DNA from 3 places in the Sinomonas sp. RB5 genome. Region 1 is predicted to be linked to each of the others. Evidence: riboswitches for the same ligand, from Rfam matches in the RefSeq annotation. Region 1 holds a riboswitch; each other region holds the start of a gene.
What was found. Region 1 has a riboswitch for S-adenosylmethionine ahead of acs (acetate--CoA ligase). Riboswitches for the same ligand answer to the same signal wherever they lie in the genome.
Positions count from the first base shown of each region.

Region 2: it holds a riboswitch for S-adenosylmethionine, as region 1 does, so the genes downstream of both, ACVWWH_RS11515 (MFS transporter) here and acs (acetate--CoA ligase) in region 1, are expected to answer to the same signal.
Region 3: it holds a riboswitch for S-adenosylmethionine, as region 1 does, so the genes downstream of both, ACVWWH_RS13755 (aminotransferase class V-fold PLP-dependent enzyme) here and acs (acetate--CoA ligase) in region 1, are expected to answer to the same signal.

Region 1 covers NZ_JBSSGJ010000013.1:83,171-86,435, forward strand. Annotated here, with positions in the region: gene ACVWWH_RS14890 (oxygenase MpaB family protein) at 1-872, opposite strand, end outside; gene ACVWWH_RS14895 (flavin reductase family protein) at 996-1,478, opposite strand; SAM riboswitch class IV at 1,518-1,629, opposite strand; SAM riboswitch class I at 1,771-1,886, shown strand; gene acs (acetate--CoA ligase) at 1,894-3,265, shown strand, end outside.
Region 2 covers NZ_JBSSGJ010000008.1:177,416-180,680, reverse strand. Annotated here, with positions in the region: gene ACVWWH_RS11520 (LLM class flavin-dependent oxidoreductase) at 1-356, opposite strand, end outside; gene ACVWWH_RS11515 (MFS transporter) at 425-1,768, opposite strand; SAM riboswitch class IV at 1,807-1,923, opposite strand; gene ACVWWH_RS11510 (response regulator) at 2,132-2,848, opposite strand; gene ACVWWH_RS11505 (sensor histidine kinase) at 2,845-3,265, opposite strand, start outside.
Region 3 covers NZ_JBSSGJ010000011.1:122,023-125,287, forward strand. Annotated here, with positions in the region: gene rsgA (ribosome small subunit-dependent GTPase A) at 1-137, shown strand, start outside; gene hisN (histidinol-phosphatase) at 202-1,023, shown strand; SAM riboswitch class IV at 1,131-1,245, shown strand; gene ACVWWH_RS13755 (aminotransferase class V-fold PLP-dependent enzyme) at 1,275-2,675, shown strand; gene ACVWWH_RS13760 (class I SAM-dependent methyltransferase) at 2,748-3,265, shown strand, end outside.

The DNA.
Region 1 (3,265 bases):
CGCCGGGCGGCGGCCTCGCTCGGCGCCATCGGGCCCAGCGCCCGGCCGATGACGGCGAGCGTCGCCTTCGCGGCCCCCGCCAGCGGCAGCGGCACGGGCCCGAGCCGCGGACGCGAGAGCCCCAGGAGCTCCAGATGCCGTGGCGGAAGCGTGTCGAGGACCGCGCCGAAGAGCAGCGCGTAGCCGGGCTTGAGGAGCGGGTCCAGCGGCGGGCGCCGGATGAAGGCGACCACCTCGTCGACGCGGGGGCCGCCGGAGAGCTGCCCCGCGGCGTCGTACGCCCGGATGCGCTCCGCGAGGTCAGCCTCGGTGCGGGGCGGGTCCGCGACGCCCATGAGCTCGCCGGCCGTGGCCCACTCGGCCACGTAGCGGTCGGCGCCGCCGGGAACCGGGCCGTGGAAGGCCTCGTAGCTGCGCAGGAACGCGTCGGTGAACGCGATGTGCACCCACTCGGCGAGGGCCGGATCGTTCGCGGAGTACTGCTCGTGCGCGCCGCCCGGCGAGACGTAGGTGCCGGTCACCGGCACGTGCACGCCGCGCACCCACGCGCAGGCCGCGCGGGCGGCCGCGGTGTCGCCGTAGGTGACCGTGAAGATCCAGCGGATGGTCCCGGCCAGGCGGCCGAGGGGGTCCGCGCGGTAGTTGGAGTGGTCCACCACCCCCGCCAGCACGCCGGGGTGGAGCGCCTGGGTGAGGAGCGCGCGGATTCCGGCGGCGATCGTGGACATGGAGCCGTGCACCGCCCAGACGGCGGAGTCGGGCGGGAAGAAGCCCGCGTCGTCGCCGCCCTCGAGGGCCGTCTCCCACGCGGGGATGGTCTCGGACTCGCCGGCGAACGTCAGGCGGAGCCGCTTCCGCAGCGGCCCGAGCATGTCAGGGGACACCCCTCCAGAGTACGTCGGGTCCAGAGTTACGTCGGGCGCACGGAGCATGCCGGGGCCCCCTCCGTTGAGGCGGAGCCGGGGCCCCGGCAGCGTGGCTGTGCGCCAGTAGGTCTACTTTGCCCAGTACACGTGGTTGGTGAGGGGGCGGAAGTCGTCCTGGCCCGAGATGCTGACAACCTCGCCGATCAGGATGACGTGGTCCCCCGCGTCCACCCGCTGCCAGAGGCGACACTCAACACGCGGGACGTCGGGGGCCACGACGGGCGAGCCCACCACGCCGGGCTCCCAGTCCAGCCCGGCGAACTTGTCCGTCCCCTTCGCCGCGAACCGCTGCACGAGGTCCCGCCGGGACTCGGAGAGGATGTGCACGGCGTAGTTGTCGGTGTTGATCCATGTCGCAAACGAGCTCGACGACTTGTCCACCGCCCACGAGACGAGCGCCGGATCCAGGCTGATCGACGTGAACGAATTGCTCACGAGGCCCGCGAGGGTGCCGCCGTCCGAGGTGGTGATGACGGCGATCCCCGTGGCCCAGCACCCCATGGCCCGGCGCAGGTCGGCACCGGTCACGAGGTCGAGCGGGGTGGCAGTCATGAGTCCTCCAGCGAAACGGCCGGACGCCCGCGGTTCCGGGCGCCGTACTTGCCGCGGATGGCCACCGCGGCCGGATCCTCATCTGGGGCACCCCACTACGGGAGAGGGTTGCCGCCCGGCCAGCCAGAGCTTCGCACCGGGACTCTTGATCCTGCCTTCCACCCTACGAAAAGCGTCTCCGAGGCGTCCACCGTCCAGCCGTGGCCTGGGACACAGAAGGTCACATTGAACTTTGTTACGCGACCCTGCACGCCTTTTTTGGCCGGTTTGCATCCGGCGCGCAACAGTGAGGTGACCATCCCGAGCGGCCGAGAGATCTGGCTCCGTGACGCCGCAGCAACCATGGCCCTCTGCACAGGACCACCCTCTGCGCAGAACCACAGGTGCTACCGCCAGAACCGATGGAGAGAGAGCCATGACGTCTGTCCTCGAACCCCCCACGACCGCCACCAGCCAGCTCGATCCCGAGCGGATCGCCTTCTGGGAGGACGCCGCGCGGCGCCTGACGTGGGCCGAGCCGTGGGACGCCGCCCACACGTGGATCCCCGCGGACCCCTCCACCGACACACCGCCCGTGATCCGCTGGTTCGAAGGTGGGCGCCTGAACGCGGCCGTGAACTGCGCCGACCGCCACGTCGCCGCCGGGCGCGGGGACAAGGTGGCCCTGCACTTCGAGGGCGAGCCGGGCGACCGCGTCACCGTCACGTACGCCGACCTGCAGCGCCGGGTCTCCCAGGCCGCGAACGCCCTGCTCGCGCTCGGGATCGGCCAGGGCGACCGCGTGGTGATCTACCTGCCCGTGCTGGTCGAGACCGTGGTCATCACGCTCGCATGCGCCCGGATCGGCGCGGTGCACTCGCTCGTGTTCGGCGGCTTCTCGGCCGAGGCGCTGCGCTTCCGCGTCGAGGACACGGGGGCCAAGCTGCTCGTCACCACGGACGGCCAGTACCGCCGCGGCAAGGCCGTGCCGGTGAAGGAGAACGCCGACGCCGCGGTGCGCGGCGGAGCGGCCGGCGGGGACAACGCCGTCGACCACGTCCTGGTGATCCGCCGGACGGGCTCGGAGATCGCGTGGACGCCGGGCCGCGACGTGTGGTGGCACGAGCTCGTCGACGCTCAGCCCGAGGTCCACGAGGCCGAGGCGTTCGAGGCCGAGACGCCGCTGTTCATCATGTACACCTCCGGCACCACGGGGAAGCCCAAGGGCCTGGTCCACACGACCGGCGGCTACCTCACCCAGGCGTCCTGGAGCCACGAGTACCTGTTCTCCCACCCCGACCCGGCACTGCGGGACGCGGACGTGCACTGGTGCACCGCGGACCTCGCCTGGGTCACGGCGCACACGTACGAGATCTACGGGCCGCTCTCCAACGGCGTCACGCAGGTGATCTTCGAGGGCACCCCGAACACGCCGCATCCGGGCCGGCACTTCGAGATCATCCAGCGCTACGGGGTGACGAGCTACTACACCGCGCCCACGCTCGTGCGCTCGCTCATGGGCTGGTTCCCGGAGGGAGTGCCCGCGGAGTACGACTTCTCCTCGGTCCGGGTGTGCGGCACCGTCGGGGAGGCCGTGAACCCGGAGGCGTGGCGGTGGCTTCGCTCGAACATCGGGCGCGGCGAGGTGCCGATGGTGGACACGTGGTGGCAGTCGGAGACCGGCGCGACCGTGCTCTCGCCGCGGCAGGCCGACGCTGCGTTCAAGCCCGGGTGTGCCACCAGGGCGCTGCCCGGGCTCGCCACGGCGATCGTGGACGACGACGGCGCCCGGGTCGCGCCGGGCGTGC
Region 2 (3,265 bases), on a different contig from region 1:
AACCGGCGGGCCAGGAGGTAGGGGTGGTCGTAGGTGACGGAGGCGGTGACGCCGAAGCCGAGCCGCTCGGTGGCCGCCGCGAGGGCGGACACGATCAGCAGCGGGTCGAGGGCCGGGTACTGGACCCCGCCGCGGACGGCCGCGTCGGCGCTGCCGCCGTAGACGTCGTACTGGCCGAGCACGTCCGCGAAGAAGATCCCGTGGAAGCCGCCGTCCTCGAGGGCCTTGGCGAGCCCGGTCCAGTAGCCCAGCTCCGCGAAGCGGTGGGCCTGCGAGTCGGGGTGTCGCCACAGGCCCGGCGACTGGTGCACCGGCACGAGCATCTCGAACGCGTTCAGCAGCAGGGGCTTGGTCACGGGGTTCCTTCCGGATTCGGGTTCCGTGGGCGGGGACTTGGGGGGGGCGGACGACGGCGGGCGGCGCCTCAGGCGCCCGCTCCGCCCTCCGCGGTGGCCGGCTGGGCGGCGCGGAGGCCGACCGGGTCCTTGGCGGCGAGGGCCGCCGCCGTGGTGAGGACGCCGAGCACGGCGAACCAGCCGCACACGAGCCACGGCGCCCCGCCCCCGGCCTGGAGCAGGGCCGCGGCGACGAGCGGGGTGACCGCCGCGGAGAGCACGGTGCCGACCTGGTAGCCGAACGAGACTCCCGAATAGCGCAGCTCGGTGGGGAACTGCTCGGCGAACCAAGCGGCCTGGGGGCCGTAGATCGCGTCATGGAGGATGTTCATCCCGACGAGGAGCACGAGCGGGAGGAAGGCCAGGCTTCCATGGTCGAGGAACCAGAAGAACGGCCAGATGAGCACCACCACGCCCACGGAGGCCGCGACGGCGATGCGCCGGCGCCCGATCCGGTCGGAGAGCCAGCCCCAGAACGGACCCGAGAGCAGCCCGATGGCGGAGACGATGAGGATCGCGGCCAGGCCCGAGGTGGTGTCGTGGCGGCGGTCCTTGAGGTACCCGAGGATGTACACGGTCATGAGCGTGTAGATGGCGGGCTGGACGAGCCGCATGCCGATGGTCACGAGGATTCCGCGCGGGTGCTCGCGCAGCACGCGCGCCACGGGCCGGGCCACGGTGCGCGCGGCATCCTTGACCGCCGTGAACTCCTCTGCGTCGGTCACGCCCAGGCGGATCCACAGGCCGATCAGGACGAGGACGCCGGAGAGGAGGAACGGCAGCCGCCACCCGAACGACTGGAACTGCTCAGGGGTGAGGAACCCCTGCGTGAGCGCGTACGCGCCGGTGGCCAGGAGCATGCCGGCCGCCGAGCCCACCTGCGTGAACGAGCCGAAGAGTCCGCGCCGGCCGGCCGGGGCGTGCTCGACGGAGAGCAGCGCGGAGCCGCCCCACTCGGCGCCGGCGGAGAGGCCCTGGATGAGCCGGAGTCCCACGAGTCCCACCACGGCGAGGATGCCGATGGAGGCATAGTTCGGCAGGACGCCGATGAGGGTGGAGGCGATGCCCATGGTCAGCAGGGAGGCCACGAGCAGGGCCTTGCGGCCGATCCGGTCCCCGAGGTGGCCGGAGATGACGCCGCCGAGGGGCCGCGCGATGAACCCGACCGCGTAGGTGGCGAACGAGGCCAGGACGCCCACGAGCGGGCTCGCGTCGGGGAAGAACTGCTTGTTGAACACGAGGGCCGAGGCCGTGCCGTAGAGGTAGAAGTCGTACCACTCGATGGTGGTGCCGACGAACGCCGAGGCGAGGATGCGGCGCTTGGCGCGCAGGGCGGTGCCGAGTCCCGGCTCGGTTCTCAGGAGGGTGGCCATACAGGTCCTCTTCGGGTCGCGGCGCGAGGCTCGCTCAGGCGCCATACTTACGGCGCCGGGGGCCCGCGCGCCGTCGAATCCTCACCTGGGGCACCCCACTACAGCCGGAGGGTTGCCGTCCGGCAAGCCAGGGCTTGATGCCGGAACTCTTGATTCTTCGCCCAGTCTGCCGGTGGGCGCCCCGCCTGACGAAACGCACCCGTCACGGAGGTTCACACTCGCCCCGCCCCGCCTCCTGAAGGTCAGCTCCTGAAGGTCACCTCCTGAAGGTCAGCTCCTGCGGGAGCGACCCGCTGGACCTGACTTCCAGGACGTGACTCTCAGGAGGTGACCTTCAGGAGGTGACTTCCAGACGGAGGGGGCTCAGTAGTCGGGGTTGCTCGGGATGATGAGCCCCGTCTCGTACCCGTACACGACCGCCTGCACCCGGTCGCGCAGGTGCAGCTTGGTCAGGATCCGGCGCACGTGGCTCTTCACGGTGGCCTCGGAGAGGAAGAACCGGTGCGCGATCTCCGCGTTGCTCAGGCCCTCGCAGATGGCCCGCAGGACCTCGAGCTCGCGCGGCGTCAGCTCCTTGAGCAGGGGGTCCGGGGCGGCGCCGCCGTTGCCCCGGGCGGGCGCGCCGGCGCTGCGGACGTAGGTCTCGAGGAGCCGCTGGGTCACGCGGGGACTCACGACGGCGTCCCCGCTGGCCACGAGCCGCACGGCCTGGACGAGTTCGGCGGGCGCCACATCCTTGAGCAGGAACGCCGAGGCGCCGGCCTGGAGGCCGGAGAACGCGTACTCGTCGAGATCGAAGGTGGTCAGGATGATGACCCGGGCAGGGCTGTGGGCGGCGGCGATGCGCCGTGTGGCCTCGATGCCGTCCATGACCGGCATCCGCACGTCCATGAGCACCACGTCGGGGCGCAGCGACTCGGTCAGCTTCACGGCCTCGGCGCCGTTGCCGGCCTCGCCGACCACCTCGATCCCGTCCTCGGACTCGAGGACGAGCCGGAAGCCCATCCGAAGCAGCGGCTGGTCGTCGACGAGCAGGAGCCTCAAGGGCCCCTCGCCGTGGTGGTGCTCCGTCTCGCTCATGCGTCCCCCTCCGCCCAGTGCTGCTCGTCCACCTGCAGCTCGGTCTCCACGACCCATCCTCCCCCGGCCCGCGGGCCCGCGCGGAGGGTGCCGCCGTAGAGGGCGGCCCGCTCACGCATCCCGGCGATGCCGCCGCCCGTCCCGAGGCGAGGCTGCGCGCCGTCGGCCGCCGCGCCGTCGTTCTCGATCCGGACCCGCACGGTGCTGCCCTCGCGTGCCAGCTCGACCTCGACGCGGGAGACCCCGCGCCCGTACCGGAGCGCGTTGGTCAGGGACTCCTGGACGATCCGGTAGACGGCGAGCTGGAAGGCGGGGTCCGCGGGCGGGGCGGCCCCGGTGAGTGTGAGGACGGCGGGCAGCCCCGCCGTCCGGAACCCGGCCACGAGCGACTGCAGGCTCTCGGTGCCGGGGGCGGGC
Region 3 (3,265 bases), on a different contig from region 1:
TGGGCTGCGGCCTCGACGCGTGGGTCGCCGGCGGGCACGCGGGCGACGCCGGCCCGGCCCGCCTCGCGTCGCTGCGCCGCCTCCTCGGGGCCGGCCCGCGGGAGGAAGCGCAGGACGAGAAGGAACTCGGCGTCTAGGCTGTGCTCCCGTCTCGGCTGTGCCTCGCGGCCGGCGCGCGCCCCAGGGGATAGCGTGGGGTCCATGACCTCAGTGACCGAGACCTCGTACAACGACGACCTCCGCCTCGCCCACGTCCTGGCGGACTCGGTCGACGCCCAGACGATGGAGCGGTTCAAGGCCCTCGACCTGAAGGTGGAGACCAAGCCGGACCTGACCCCGGTCACCGACGCCGACCGCGCCGCCGAGGAGGCGATCCGCGGGCAGCTCTCCCGCTCCCGGCCCCGCGACGCGGTGGTGGGCGAGGAGTTCGGGACCACGGGCCACGGTTCCCGCCGCTGGATCATCGACCCGATCGACGGCACCAAGAACTTCGTCCGCGGCGTGCCCGTGTGGGCGTCCCTGATCGCCCTGGCCGACGGCGACGAGATCGTGGTCGGCGTGGTGAGCGCCCCGGCCCTCGGCCGGCGGTGGTGGGCGGCCAAGGGCACCGGCGCCTACACGGGGCGCTCCCTCGCCTCCGCCACGCGGCTGAAGGTCTCCGACGTCTCGAAGCTGCAGGACGCGTCGCTGTCCTATTCCTCGCTCTCGGGCTGGAAGGAGCGCGGGAGCCTCGAGGACTTCCTCGGCCTCACCGACGAGGTCTGGCGGACCCGCGCCTACGGGGACTTCTGGTCCTACTGCCTCGTCGCCGAGGGCGCCGTGGACATCGCCACAGAGCCCGAACTCGCCCTCTACGACATGGCCGCCCTCGTGCCCATCGTCACCGAGGCGGGGGGCCGCTTCACCTCCCTGGACGGGCAGGACGGCCCGTGGGGCGGCAACGCGCTCGCGACCAACGGCATCCTGCACTCCGAGGTGCTCGGCAAGCTGAACCCCGGCCGCGACGACCTCCTGCCGGGCTGACGCGGGCCCCGGCAGCCGGCCCGCGCCCCGTCACCGTTCGTCACACTGACCCGCTGCGCGCCGCCCGGCGTGCGCGGCCCTCCCGCGTGCCCTAGGGTCTTTGCCAAGGTCACGAGTGCCAGCGCGAAACCCCGGTTTGCTGGCCGGCAACCCTCCCAGACGCGGCGGGGTGCCCCGGGTGACGACCGGGCCGGTCCGGAACGGATGCGGCAAGCGCGGACCCGAGGGTCCCTCGCCTGTGAGGAACGCCGATGAGCACTGTCCTGTCCCCCACCGCCGACGCTGCCGAGCTGAGCGCGCGGTACCCCGACGCGCTCGAGCCACTCGCCGCCGTCGTCGGCGCCGACCTCGCCGCGCCGCTCGTGACCGGCGGGAGCGTCCGGTACGCCAATCTCGACTACGCGGCCTCGGCCCCGGCGCTGGCCGAGGTCGCCGACCACCTCACCGAGGTGCTGCCCTTCTACGCGAGCGTGCACCGCGGCGCCGGCTACGCCTCGCAGATCAGCACGAGCGTCTACGAGAACGCGCGCGGAACCGTGCGCGCCTTCGTCGGGGCGAGGCCGGACGACGCGGTCGTGTTCACGCGCAACACCACCGACTCCCTCAACCTGCTCGCCGGCTGCGTCCCGCCCGGCCTCGACGTCCTCTACCTGGACATCGAGCACCACGCGAACCTCCTGCCCTGGCAGGGCCGCGCGCACCGCAGCGTCGTCGCCGCGGACACGGTCGCCGAGACGCTCGAGCGCCTCGGCGCAGAGCTCGCCCACGGCGGGGTGGGCCTCCTCGCCGTGACCGGGGCCTCCAACGTCACCGGGGAGGTCCTCCCCCTCGCCGAGCTCGCCGCCCTCGCCCACGCCCACGGGGCCAGGATCCTCGTCGACGCCGCCCAGCTGGCCCCGCACCGCCGGATCGACATGGCCGGGGACCCCGGAGCCTCGACGGGCATCGACTACGTCGCCTTCTCGGGCCACAAGCTCTACGCCCCCTTCGGCAGCGGCGTGCTCGTGGGCCGGCCGGACTGGCTCGACGCCGGCCGGCCGCACCTCGCCGGCGGCGGCGCCGTCAGCGAGGTCCGCCTCGAGTCCGTGGCCTGGGCCACCGGGCCGGCCCGGCACGAGGCCGGCTCCCCCAACGTCCTCGGCGCGGCGACGCTCGCCCGCGCCGCCGAGGTCCTCGGCGCCCTGGACCCCGTCGCGTGGACCCGCCACGAGGAGCAGCTGCGCGCCGCGCTCGTGGACGGCCTGGAGGCGATCGACGGCGTCGGCGTCCACCGCCTCTTCGCCGACGCGCCGTCGGCGATCGGGGTGGTGAACTTCTCGATTGCCGGCTACGACGCGGGCCTCGCGGCCGCCTACCTCTCCGCAGAGCACGGCATCGGCGTGCGGGACGGGCGATTCTGCGCCCATCCTGCCCTGACCCGGCTCGGGCTGCCCGCGGGCTCCCTGCGGGCCAGCTTCGGCGTCGGCTCGCGGCTCGAGGACGTCGAGCGGCTCGTGGGAGCGGTCAGCCAGCTCGTCGAGGCCGGGCTGGGCATCGACTACGCCGTCGACGCCGGGCGCTGGGTCCCTGCCCGGGACACCCGGCCGTTCCCCGCCTGGGCGCCCAACACCCCGGGCACCGCGGGGGCGGCGCCGTGCAGCCTCGGCGAGTGAGCGGCGTCGTCCGCACGCCCTAGGGGCCGCGCCCGACGTAGAGTGGGGAGCCGGAATCCTCGAAAGGAACTGATGGGACGCGGCGGGCCGAAATTCGACGACGCGCGGCGGCGCGAGCTCGCCGGGGCATTCTCCGCCGGCGGCGAGCACTACGAACGGGTCCGCCCCGGCTACCCGAGGGAGGCGGCCGACTGGATCGTCCCGGACGGCGCGCGCACCGCGGTCGATCTCGGGGCCGGCACCGGCAAGTTCACCGAGCTGCTCGTGGCCCGCGGCCTCGCCGTGACCGCCGTGGACCCGTCCGCGGACATGCTGGCCCAGCTCGCCGCCAGGCTCCCCTCGGTCACGTGCGTCGCTGCCCCCGCCGAGCGGACCGGGCTGCCGGACGCCTCCACGGACGTGGTGGTCGCCGCCCAGGCCTGGCACTGGTTCGACCCGGCGGCCGCGACCCGCGAGGCGGCCCGCCTCCTCAGTCCGGGCGGCCGCGCCGGGCTCGTGTGGAACCAGCTCGACACGCGCATCCCCTGGGTCCACCGGCTCTCGCGCATCATGCACGCCGGCGACGTCCACAAGCCGGACTACCACCCGCC